Regions from separate parts of the Pseudoalteromonas sp. UBA2102 genome, predicted to be linked through region 1. Evidence: riboswitches for the same ligand, from Rfam matches in the RefSeq annotation. Region 1 holds a riboswitch; the other holds the start of a gene.
What was found. Region 1 has a riboswitch for lysine ahead of dapA (4-hydroxy-tetrahydrodipicolinate synthase). Riboswitches for the same ligand answer to the same signal wherever they lie in the genome.
Positions count from the first base shown of each region.

Region 2: it holds a riboswitch for lysine, as region 1 does, so the genes downstream of both, lysC (lysine-sensitive aspartokinase 3) here and dapA (4-hydroxy-tetrahydrodipicolinate synthase) in region 1, are expected to answer to the same signal.

Region 1 covers NZ_DCYU01000102.1:33,835-39,993, forward strand. The annotation lists gene B2R65_RS14275 (OmpA family protein) at 1-601, opposite strand, end outside; gene B2R65_RS14280 (protein adenylyltransferase SelO) at 936-2,342, opposite strand; gene B2R65_RS14285 (DNA-3-methyladenine glycosylase I) at 2,345-3,049, opposite strand; lysine riboswitch at 3,244-3,440, shown strand; gene dapA (4-hydroxy-tetrahydrodipicolinate synthase) at 3,569-4,453, shown strand; gene B2R65_RS14295 (2,3,4,5-tetrahydropyridine-2,6-dicarboxylate N-succinyltransferase) at 4,469-5,209, shown strand; gene B2R65_RS14300 (PLP-dependent decarboxylase) at 5,209-6,159, shown strand, end outside.
Region 2 covers NZ_DCYU01000096.1:13,299-19,457, forward strand. The annotation lists gene B2R65_RS13340 (2-hydroxyacid dehydrogenase) at 1-94, shown strand, start outside; gene B2R65_RS13345 (sodium-dependent transporter) at 162-1,484, opposite strand; gene B2R65_RS13350 (4'-phosphopantetheinyl transferase family protein) at 1,623-2,366, shown strand; gene lysC (lysine-sensitive aspartokinase 3) at 2,385-3,770, opposite strand; lysine riboswitch at 3,847-4,019, opposite strand; gene B2R65_RS13360 (hypothetical protein) at 4,310-5,581, shown strand; gene B2R65_RS13365 (condensin complex protein MksE) at 5,585-6,133, shown strand; gene B2R65_RS13370 (coiled-coil domain-containing protein) at 6,130-6,159, shown strand, end outside.

The sequences.
Region 1 (6,159 bases):
CGCTGTCTTTAGGTTCTACAGGTACTTCTACTACTGCTGTAGGCGCTGGTTCTACAGGCTGTGCAGGCATAGAGTTTTGGCCAAATAAGTAGTTAATACCAATTTTAGCACCTACATCTGTGTAACCTTTATCAAGACCTTGGTATACCGCAGTTTCAGCGTTTACGAAAAAGCCATCAGTAATAAAGTGTTGGTAACCAACACCTGCGTTTAAGAATGTGTTGTCATCTACTACGTCCATTTCTTTAATACCGAATAGACCGTAGAAAGGACCGCCGTCAAGGTGGTAAAGCGCATCAATACCGTAACGCTCGCCGTCGATATTATTACGATTGCCCGCAGCTTTATCGAACGCGTTAAAGTCCATATCTGCATACTCAAGGCGTGCGCTCCAGTAATCGCTGAAACGGTAACCTGCTTCTACACCCCAACCAGTTGACTCGTTTACGTCAAGGCCAGCTTGAGCGCGCATGTTTTCCCATGACGCATCATAGTAGTCACCAAATGCACCAATGTAGAAACCTTCTTCTTTATCGGCAGCGAATGTAGACGCGCTAGTTGCAGCTAACGCAATTGCAATTGTAAGTGATTTTAATTTCATTGTTTTCTTCCCATTTTAACAACTTAGAAAATTGTAGCTAATCAATACTAGCTCAACCAGTTTTGTACACACTACCCGAGCTTTTGTTAATCGATACTTAACGAAAAATAAAGTTTATAAATTTTTTCAACGATCTACAGGCATTCCAACCACCAATTGTAGGTTAAGTAAAAATTTTTACCTAATCTGCAATTAATAAATTATGGTAATTTATAAATAGTTACTTTTTATGAATGCGCACAATAACACCGAGTGTGTAACTGCTCAATCATTGTACACTGCATTATTTAAAAATGACTATTTATAATCAAAAACTTACAATTAATTACAATACTTAAGTACCGCAAAAAGTTTGATAGCCCTTGTCATCTTTACCTGTCTCTTGAAAGCGGGCTAAGTTAGCTGATTTATCATATGGGTTACTCATCACCGTTAACAAGTCGCTTAGCAGCTCGCTCTCGCCGTGTTGATTATATTGCGCAAGGATTTCTTCGACGATGTGATTACGCGGTATAACCCTTGGGTTAGCCGCTCTCATTAGGTTATAGCTGTTTTCATCACATCTTTTTTGCCATAACTGGGCCCATTGCGTTAATTCATTTGGCACTTTGCCACCCTTTAGTGACTCAGTTAGGGCATCAAAGGTATTGGTGTAATCGAGCTTATGCTCTTGAAATAACAATAATAACTTACTTACAAGCTCTACATCGTCTTCGTTATAACCTGCTAAGCCTAATTTTTGTGCCCACATTTGATTATATTGCTCGTTAAATAACGTAGAAAACTGATTAATTAGCGGCGTCATTAAACTTACAGCTTGTTCGTCATCTTCATCTATTAGCGGTATTAGGCTTTCGGCTAAACGCGCGCAGTTCCAACTTACAATATTTGGCTGATTACCATAGGCATAGCGACCTTGCTTATCAATTGAGCTAAACACGGTATCAAAATCAAAGGTATTCATCATTGCACACGGGCCGTAGTCGATAGTTTCGCCGCTTATCAAGGTATTATCAGTATTCATAACGCCATGAATAAAGCCTACTCGCATCCAGCTAATAACCAGCGCTAGCTGACTATTTATAACGGCTGCTAAAAAGTCTAAATAGCGCTGAGCCCCTGTTGATTGAATACTTGGGTAATGACGCTCAATGGCTACATCAGCTAATTTTTTTAATCCCTTTACATCACCTTGAGTTGCTAAATACTGAAACGAGCCAACGCGAATATGGCTACTTGCTAAGCGGGTAACAATTGCGCCTGGTTGCGGCGGATTACGATAAACAGCTTCACCTGTGCCTACAACAGCCAAACACCGCGTGGTTTTAATCCCTAAGCCGTGCATAGCTTCGCTCATAATATACTCGCGAATAGCGGGGCCTAGTGCACATCGCCCATCGCCTCCTCTTGAAAAAGGAGTGGCGCCTGAGCCTTTTAACTGAATATCCCACAGCTGATTTTTATCATCGCTGATAGCCCCCAGTAAGTGCGCTCGCCCATCACCCAAGCGCGGCGAAAAGTGCCCAAACTGATGCCCAGAATAGCCAAGCGCTACAGCACATAACGGTTGAGGCTCGTTACCAGCAAAAGTACTGGCGCGCAGCGCAGGCTCAACATCTATATTAAACTGCTGTGCTAACGCTTCGTTCCACAGCAGCAATTGCGGGGCAGCAACGCTTGAAGGTTGATCCTCTATTGCAAAGTTATCTGCTATGTCTGTGTATCTTGGCACTAGTTTCATGGTTAATCCTCTGTTTGTTGGCTTATGCCTACGCGATTGTCGCCCACGCTGTAAGCCACAATTAAGCTAAGTTCTTGCAGGCTCAAACCACTTTGCTTTTGCATTTCGTTAAAAAACGCCTGTGCGGCAGTGAGCGATTTTTTAGTTTGCAGGCCGCCATCTATAATTTTGTGCGCTCTTAGGTAACTTTCTACATCTCGCGAAAGTAAAAAAGTATCTTTACCAAGCGCTCTTAAGGCATACGGGCCTGTATTGCCGCCCAAACGGGCGCCGTGTTTTTTTAAATGCGCCCATAAACCAATAATGTCATCGCCTGGCCAGTTAGCTACAAACTTGCTAAAACTGCCATGTTGCTGAGCTATTTCGTGGATCATGTAGGCATTTTCAGGAATTGTTTTTACTTTTTTATAATTACGAATAATGCGCTCATCAGTTGCTTTTTGCTCGAGCATATCGGGCGGCATCATAAGTAATTTATCAACACTAAATTGCCAAAAAACCTCTCTAAAACCTGGCCATTTACTGTTTATTACCGACCAGTAAAACCCGCTTTGAAATACTTTTCGGGTAAACTCTTCAAGCCAATCGTCGTCACTTAATGCGCTTAATGCTTTTTTAGATAAGGGTTTTGCGAGTAATAACTTAAGCATTTTTTCAGAACCTTTTCGCTCTACTGCTCGCTTATAAATATCGCTAAATTTTTCCATACTTATTAAATACCTCATCACTGCTCATAGGGTTAGTTTACGAGAAAAGCAGCCAATACGTAACCACCCACATTTTCGATGAACTAATCTGTATCCTGCAACTTGACACCTAGACGGCTAAAATGTTTTAATCGCCGCAATTACCCTATTTAAATTGTATTTTGTTAAACCTTTTGCGGTTAAACAAAATACAAAGGGCTAGAAGAGGTGCGTTATTCAGGTAGCGTATGTTAGGAGCGCAAACTCCAGTGAGCATATGTGAGGGGAATACCGCCGAGAGGTAAACGCTTTTGCGAAGCAATTACTTCGGGCGACTAGGTTGAATCCTAGCGACTGTCACCAATAGCTGTTTTAGAGCAGCTTATTAGTTTGGTGGAGAGCTTCTGGTCTTAAATAATAAGGCCGTGCGCCCTATTATTTTAAGCCCATTCGCTCTTCGAATACTGTTCGAATGACGTTAATGCGGCTCACATCATACAGCCTCCTTAATATCTCGAACACCTTATAGGTTCGTAAGAGATGATTCACAACTTCAATTTAGACGACTACGCACTGTGGACAGCGCTTGTTACGCCGTTTGATCAACAAGGTAATGTTGACTACGACACGCTCACAACACTTGTTAGCGAACAAGAAGCGGCACACAACGGTATTTTACTGCTCGGTAGCACAGGTGAAGGCTTAGCCCTTACACTTAAAGAGCAGCAAGGCATTGTTGAGCACGTGTGCCAATTAAAACCCAGTGTACCGCTTATGGTTGCTGTTGGTGGTAGTAACTTGGCCCAACAAAAAGAATGGGTTAGCTACTGTAACCAATTACCTATTCACAGCTACTTATTAGGCTCGCCTCTTTATGCAAAACCAGGGGCTGTAGGTCAAACACATTGGTACGAAAGCTTATTAAACGAAAGCGCGCATCCGTGTATGTTGTACAACGTACCTGGGCGCAGCGGTGTAAGCATTCCTATCGAAACCATTGAAAACTTAAAAGCGCACCCAAAACTGTGGGCTTTAAAAGAAGCCAGTGGCAACATCACCCAATTTGAAGCATACCGACAAGCCGCGCCTAATTTAGCGCTATACAGTGGCGACGATGCACTTATGCCCTACTTTGCCCAAGCAGGTGCAAAAGGCTTAGTTTCGGTTGCGGCCAATGCATGGCCTTTGCAAACACACGAATTTGTAAAGCGCAGCCTAAGCGGTCAACACCCCAATTTATTTGCTCAGTGGACTCGCGCTATCAATAGCCTATTTGCTGTAGCAAACCCTATTCCCGTTAAAGTGCTAATGCACCAGCAAGGGCGTTTAAATAGCCCACTGTTGCGCCCACCTTTAACGCATCTTGAGTTAACGCAAACCGATTGCATCACCACTGCAAACGACACCATTTTATCTTGGCATTAAACACAGGTTTTTATAATGAGCTGGTTAGAACTACTAAATAATTTAGAATCGGGCGCAGTACGCGCAGCATCACAAAACGAAAGCGGCCAATGGGAAGCTAACGTAGAAGTAAAACAAGGCATTTTAGAAGCCTTTAAAAATGGCACTAACACAGAGTTTGCAGGCGGGTTTGTTGATAAGCACAACCTTGCACCGCAAGAATTTAGCACTGAAGATGGCGTGCGTATGGTACCAGGTGGCACCAGTGTTCGCCGCGGTGCCTACGTAGCTAAAGGCACTATTATTATGCCACCAGCGTACGTAAATATTGGCGCATACATCGACGAAGGTACTATGGTTGATAGCCACGCATTAGTGGGTTCATGTGCACAAGTTGGTAAAAATGTACATTTAAGCGCGGCTGTTCAACTTGGTGGTGTACTTGAGCCAATTGGGGCAAGCCCTGTAGTGGTTGAAGACGATGCGTTTATTGGCGCAGGTTGTGTTATTGTTGAAGGCGTAGTGGTTAAAAAAGGCGCTGTACTTGCACCAGGTGTGCGTTTATCTGCAACTATTCCGGTTTACGACTGTGTTAACGAGCGCCAGCTAGATAAAGGCGAGCCAATTCCAGAGTACGCTATTGTAATACCAGGTTCTCGCCCTGCGTCTAACGAATGGGCTCGTGAGCAAGGCCTAAGCATGTCGTGTGCACTCATTGTTAAATACCGCGACGAGCAAAGCGATGCATCGTTATTGCTAGAAGAGGTTTTACGATAATGAGCTTTTTGAGCACGCCTATCAAGGCCGCCGTAAATACACTTACTCAGCAACTTGATACACCTTTTTTTGTTTACGACTTAGACAAACTAAACGCACACCTTACCCGTTTAGTTGCGCAAACCGATGTAAAGCTTTGGTATGCGGTAAAAGCCAATCCGCTTTCTAAGGTTATTCAATGCCTAGACAGCGCCGGATTTAACTTTGACGTAGCAAGTAAAGGTGAGCTTGAACAAGTCCTTGCACAAGGTATTAGTTCACAGCGCGTGCTCAACACAGGGCCTGCAAAGAGCCCTAAACAAATTAAACACTTTATTGAGCGCGGCGTGCGTATTTTTGTTGCCGAAAGCCTCAATCAAGTACGTTGGTTAAACCAGCAAGCGCAGCTGCAAAATACGCAGCTGCAAGTATTACTGCGTGTGCAATTACGCTGGCCAGAAGGTGAAAAAAACCCATTAGGGGGTGACAGCCTTACTCCGTTTGGGCTTGGTTGCGATGAATGGCAAGCGCTCAATACTGGCGATTACCCAGCACTTAATTTTGATGGCCTGCATATTTTTCAGTGGGGCAACATGCTTAGCACGCAAAAGCTAAGCGAGCTGTGGTCGCAAATGATTGCACCGCTTACCACCTTGGCTAATAACTTAAATATAAACCTTAAAATTTTAGACTTAGGCGGCGGTTTAGGTATTCCTTACACATCAAACGATGCAACACTTGAGTGGGATGGATTAATCACCGCGCTGGCAAAAATTAAAAAAGATGCGGGTGTAGACGAGCTTTGGATGGAGCTTGGACGTTACGCTGTAGGCGAATGCGGACATTACGCGAACCCCGTCGTTGAGTGCAAACAAAACTACGGGCAACAGCAAGTTATTTTAACCGGTGGTATTAACCACTTATTGCGCCCAGCTGTTACAAGCCAAGATTTTCCTGCGGCGTTACTGCGC
Region 2 (6,159 bases), on a different contig from region 1:
TACTCAAGAAGCCCTTAGCGAAATTGCCAATACCACCATACAAAACGCTATGGAAATTAATGAACAAAGACCTTTAACCAATGAGGTTTTATAAAGCCGCGGCCCATTAATTTAGCTTTACCCGTTTTGCTATTTACATAACGGGTAAAGCTTAAAATACTTTAGCCAAACGCAACGTTTGCAAAAACAAGAGTCATTAATACTGGGCACACAAAACGAATGTATTGAGCAAACCAGTAATGCGTGCCGGTGCTGGCTTTATGAAGCTTATTACCGCGTTTCCACATCCAACCTGCGGTTATAAAATAAAATAGCCCCATAAGTGGTAGTTGGTACTGAGTAAATAGCATGATTACTAAACCAAATAACCACTCAAAATTTAATATTATTGCACTAGCGCATATTAACACCACTAGGCTAACGGCCCACGTTGCTTTAGTACGGTCTACGCGGTGGTTTTCTACTAAAAACGCTACTGGTATTTCTGTGGTAGAGATAGTAGATGTAACCGATGCAATCGACATAAGTACAAAAAACAGTAACCCAATTAGTAAACCAATTTCGCCCATGGTACTAAAAAGCTCAGGCAAAATAGCAAATATAAGCTGCCCTTCACCTATAAGTTTTCCGCCGCTAAACACCTCTACCCCGTTATGCTGCGCTACATAAATTGCAGGCACTATCAGTAAACCTGCTAAAAATGCCACACTGGTATCAAGTAGTGCAACGCTTGCAGTTAGTTTTGGCAGATTTGCATCTGGCTGCAGGTACGAGCCATAAATCATCATGCAGCCAACCCCTAATGAGAGCGAAAAAAACGCCTGCCCCATTGCAGCAATAATTAAATTTGGGTCAAGCACTTGGCTAAAATTAGGAATTAAATAAGCGGCAAACCCTTCGCTGGCGCCTTCTAAACTGGCTATATAAAAAATTAAGCCTATTAGTAGCACCAACAACAATGGCATTAAACGACGTGACCAGGTTTCAATCCCCGATTTAACCCCTTTTAAAATAATACTGGCGGTTAAAATAAGCATAAGCGGCGTAAATATAAAATTACGCACCATAGAGTCGCTGTGCAAAAATTCGCTTGCTGCGGTAAAACCAAAAAATGTAGTAATAGGCTCTATCGCGTAAGAGAGCATCCACCCAGCTACAATAGAATAAAAGCTAAGCATAACCACAGCGCCCGCAAGGCCAATATATCCTGCGGCAGCCCCTACTTTTTTGTTGGTATTTTGCCACGCATTACCCAATGCTTTTACTGGGTTTGCTTGCGCTTGGTGGCCTAAATAAAGTTCGGTATAAAGCGCAGGTAGCGCAAGTAAAAATATAACTACAAAGTAAACCAATAAAAATGCACCGCCACCATGGTTGGCCGCCTGCGTAGGAAAACCCCAAATATTACCTAAACCCACTGCTGCGCCTGCAGCGGCTAAAACAAAACCAAAACGGCTTTGAAATCCATCACGCACTTGTGCCATACATCTACAAATTCTGTTATTCTTTGATTATTGTGAATTAAACCATATTTAATGCCAACTGAGTAATAAAATTGCTTTTGGCATAAATAAGCGCTGTTAACCGCTCATAATTACAGCACTCACTTATTTTAAGCGCGTATGACTAACCACTTTTTTAAAAACACCCTAAGTATTGCTCCCTCTTTTTATAGCGATTTACCCCCTAGCAACAATACTATTTTAGTGTTTAATGCCAACACACTTAATGTAGAACACCTTGATTTAACCCAGTACCTAAGCCCATTTGAGCTAAGCGTTATAAATCGTCGTAAACGCATGCAAGCAAAGCAAGAATATCTAGCATCGCGCATATTACTAAAGCAACTTGCAAAGCATGCTCAGCCCCAATACGCACACATACCGCTTAATAAAATGAGCACCCACTTTAATGAAGAATGCTCAAAACTACAGCTCCATATAAACCACACCGTTATAAATACCTGTATTTCGCACTCGCACGGCTTAGTTGGCGTTGCACTTAATGTTACTAAGGCGGAGTTTGGCTTTGATATTGAAAAAATTAACTTAAAACGCCCATTCGAAAAGCTCGCTAAGCATTTTTATCATAAGGCTGAAATTGCCTTAATTACCGCGCCTTTGGCTATAAAAGAGCAAGCCCACCGCTTTTTTAGAATTTGGACCTTAAAAGAGGCACTCGCTAAAGCAACTAGCCGCCCAATAGCGCAATTGCTTAGCCCAAATGTATTTGATGAATTTTCTTTGTTAAACCTTACAGCATCGAGTAACACCATAACGGTTGCCAATGAGGAGTTTGATATAAGCGTGGCGCATAAAAAAAGCACCGACTGGCGGTGCTTTATACTTGATAACTTGGATACTTAATAACTTGGCTTTAAAAGCTTAAGCAGCGCTTTCTAATAATCGGCTGTGTATTGCTTGTACCACGGTATCTGATTCGCTTTGCTCTACTAAAAAGCATAAATTGTGCTTGCTTGCACCATGACAAATTAATCGAATATTAAACTCTTTTAATACGTTCATTAGGTTCATTTCGTGCTGGCGTAGCTGTATTTCAGAGCCTATAAGCGCCACTAGGGTTAAGTTATTTTCAACCGATACATGACAAAATTCGGCCAATTTATCTAAACACGCTTGCTCAAGCTCAGGTCGCGAGGCATTAGGCGCGTTATCTAGGGTTATGGCAACACTAATTTCTGAGGTAGTGACTAAGTCTACCGATATATTAAACTCACTTAAAATGGTAAATACACGGGCCAAAAAGCCACTTGCTAATAACATTTCTGGGCTTTTAAGCGTTAGCAATATTTGGTTTTTACGCTGCGTAACGGCACGAATACCTGGCTGCTGCGATTTTTCACGCTCAATCCACGTCCCCCCGCGCTCTGGCTCGCGGCTAGAGCCTACAAATACATTAATATGGCTACGGCTTGCTGGTAAAATAGTCGCAGGGTGCAATACTTTTGCGCCAAATGTCGCCATTTCTGCGGCTTCATCAAAGCTTAAACGAGCAATTGGCGTTGCCTTAGCGCATAAACGCGGGTCGGTGCTAAAAATACCCACTACATCGGTCCAAATGTGTACACTTTTAGCGTTAATAGCCTCTGCTAATAACGCCGCACTGTAGTCAGAGCCACCACGGCCAAGCGTTGTGGTTTGGCCAAATTCATCACTACCAATAAACCCTTGTGTAACTATTACTTGCTCATCTAATAACGGAATTAACAGGTCTTTAGCAGCTTGTGCAGTGGCCGCAACATCGGGCGTTGCTTTACCAAATTGGCTATCAGTTTTAAGCACTTTGCGTACATCAAACCTATCTGCATTTAAGCCTTTTAAGCGCAGCACTTGAGCAAATAAATAAGACGATAAACGCTCGCCAAAGCTAAGCAGCTCATCGTGTTGTTGATCAGTGGTGAGTGTTTCAAGGGCTAACGTTTGAAACGCTTTTAACGTCTCGTTAAAACCTACGGCTAAATCGGCATCAAGCGACAGCTCATCTAAAATAGCCTGTTGAATAGCCAATACGCCATCTATGTGTGCTTGGCGCTGCTCTTTACTAAGGTCGGGTTTGCACAGTGCAACTAAGTGGTTAGTTACGCCGGCACTGGCGCTCACAGCTACAATACGTACGCTTTTATCTGCAACAATAATTTCGCTGCAGCGACTCATCGCTTCAAAGTTTGCAACACTGGTTCCGCCAAATTTGGCAACGATGTAATCTGATTTTGCGCCTGATACTGTTTGTGGCACTGATTGGGTAGTCATTTCGTCTCCTTTCGCGGTATCCAAACCGCTAAAAAACAAGAAGAACTTGGCAAAGGAATGCAAATAAGATGTGTCCGCTGCCAGAAGCTCTCCACCTAAGTTGGTGACAGTTTTGGGGATTCAGCCCCATAAACCGAAAAACTCGGTTGACGTAACCTTGTTTTCCTCGGCGAGTACTTCCCTCTTTAATGGTTATAGGCGTTCGTCACCTACCATTAAATACCTAAGTATCGCACCTCTTCTGAATGTTGTATTAACCTGTGGCTAATAAAACAAAACCCCACTATGTAGCGGGGCTTTGAAAGTTATCGTTTAGACGTCTAGCTGTCAAGGTGTTTTAGTTAATATAACGCGAATAATTTAGCCCGGGTTTACATTGCTGGCTACTTTTACAGCGCTTAATGTAACTCGCCTGTACGCCAGCTAAAAAAATGTGTAAATTAAGCCAGTTAATAACGAGTACTTTTTATTATAAAAATATAAAAACTACGCTCTGCTTTAAGCGTAGTTAACTCATTACTAGGATGTATCACCGCATTATGATCCCAGCTAAAAAGCTGCTTAACACCCTTAGCGAACATTGGGGTGTTTTAGAGCTATTATTTAAACGTTTTAAAATGGCCGACTTTAGCCTCAAAGACGTGCAAAACGCTATTAAGCAAAAACAGCCCACATGGACAAACGAGCGCATTTACAAAGAAACAAATCGTTTGCTCAATCAAGATATACTTATTCCATTGGCTAAATCATCCCAGCTTGAAATAAACCGCGCCATTGCCGATTTTGCGACCTTTTTATTACAAGAAGAACACCTAGGTTTAGCACAAGAAATTAGCGTTTTGGTTGATGATTTAGCACGCCTAGGAAACCGATTAGATAATGCCGGCGAAATAGAAGACTATGACGATTTACGCCGCTATAGCCGCATTATGGATGATCGGGTGCGTAAAATAATGAAGCTTTACGCGCACAACGAAAACGCTATTTTAAACATTGTTGAGCAAGCTAAATCTGATCACGCGGTGCAATCTTTGCAAAAGCGCTACAAAGCGGTAATAGAAGCCTTTGACGAATACATAGAGCCGATGCTTGAAATGGTCGATATTCGCGGTGACTTTCATGCCTGTTTTACACTTATTGAGCAACAAATAAGTAAGCAAATAGAGCACATTGAACGCTCAGGTAAAGCCTACAACGACAAACGTATGCTTGAGCAATTGCGTACTCGGATACTCGAAATGCATTTAGTTGGCCGAGAAAGCTTACGCAAAAGTGCCGATATGCTTATGCCACTGCGCGAAGAGCTACGCCGTAATAACCTAATTACCCGCCAGGCAGCAAAAGTGCTGGGCCTTGTGCGTAAAAATGGCGTAGACAACATGCTAAGCGCGGTACAACCAAACTTTGTAAGCGATGCGCAGCGTTATTCGCTTGGCCAGCAGCGTCATATAGTTGCCTATATGGCAAGCTTGGTAGAATTTGAACACGAAGAATACCAGCTCCCAGAGCAACAAGACGTGCCGGCATTTGTTACGCCAAACATTCCTGATTACCACGATGTTAAAACAAGCTTTGCAAAACGCTTTAATAAAAAACGTAAAAAGCCCCAGCCATTACTGCAATTTTTAGATGAAAGCTACCCAGAATTAGACGCCGACGAAATGCTATTTTTATATCAAAAACTAGTCAGCGACAGTGAAATTCACATTAGCCAAAGCGATGAAAAAACACGCGTAAAAATTGCCGGCCAGCATTTTTCGTTATACCCATTTAATTCTGCGCCTCAGCCAGATACACAGGCAGACGAGTAACACATGACACATATAAACTTAGACGAGCTTACGCACCTACAAGCCATTAATAAAAAATTAGGTGCGGGTTACCATATTTGCGAACAAGACAACGTAATGTGGCAAGAGCTTGACCAGCACATAGAATCTTACAGCGCCTTATTTAGCGCCCTTGGCCACGATTTAAAACACGACAGCCGCGGCTTTTACTACTTTGCCAGCGACGAAAGCACGCCAAACATGGGTAAAATATCTCGTGCTATTGCACTGACTATTTACATTTTAATTGAGCACTTTGCCAATACGGGTAAAGACCCAATGCGTGCCCTATTTGATGAAGTAAACGACTTAGAACTGATGCAAACCTTAGTGCAAATTAATAAACACTTGTTTGATCAACTTGAGATATTTTCGGGCTCAGATTTACGAAAAGATGTATACCTGCGCATGGTACGTTTAGGCCTTGCCCGCGAAGTAGAAGGCGGCTTTATGCTACAAGCGCCTATTCACCGCTATATTGATGCACTTATGGAAGTAAACGAAGAAACCTACATTACAGAGGACGAGCAATGAAAAACTTATACGGACTAAGTAAACTC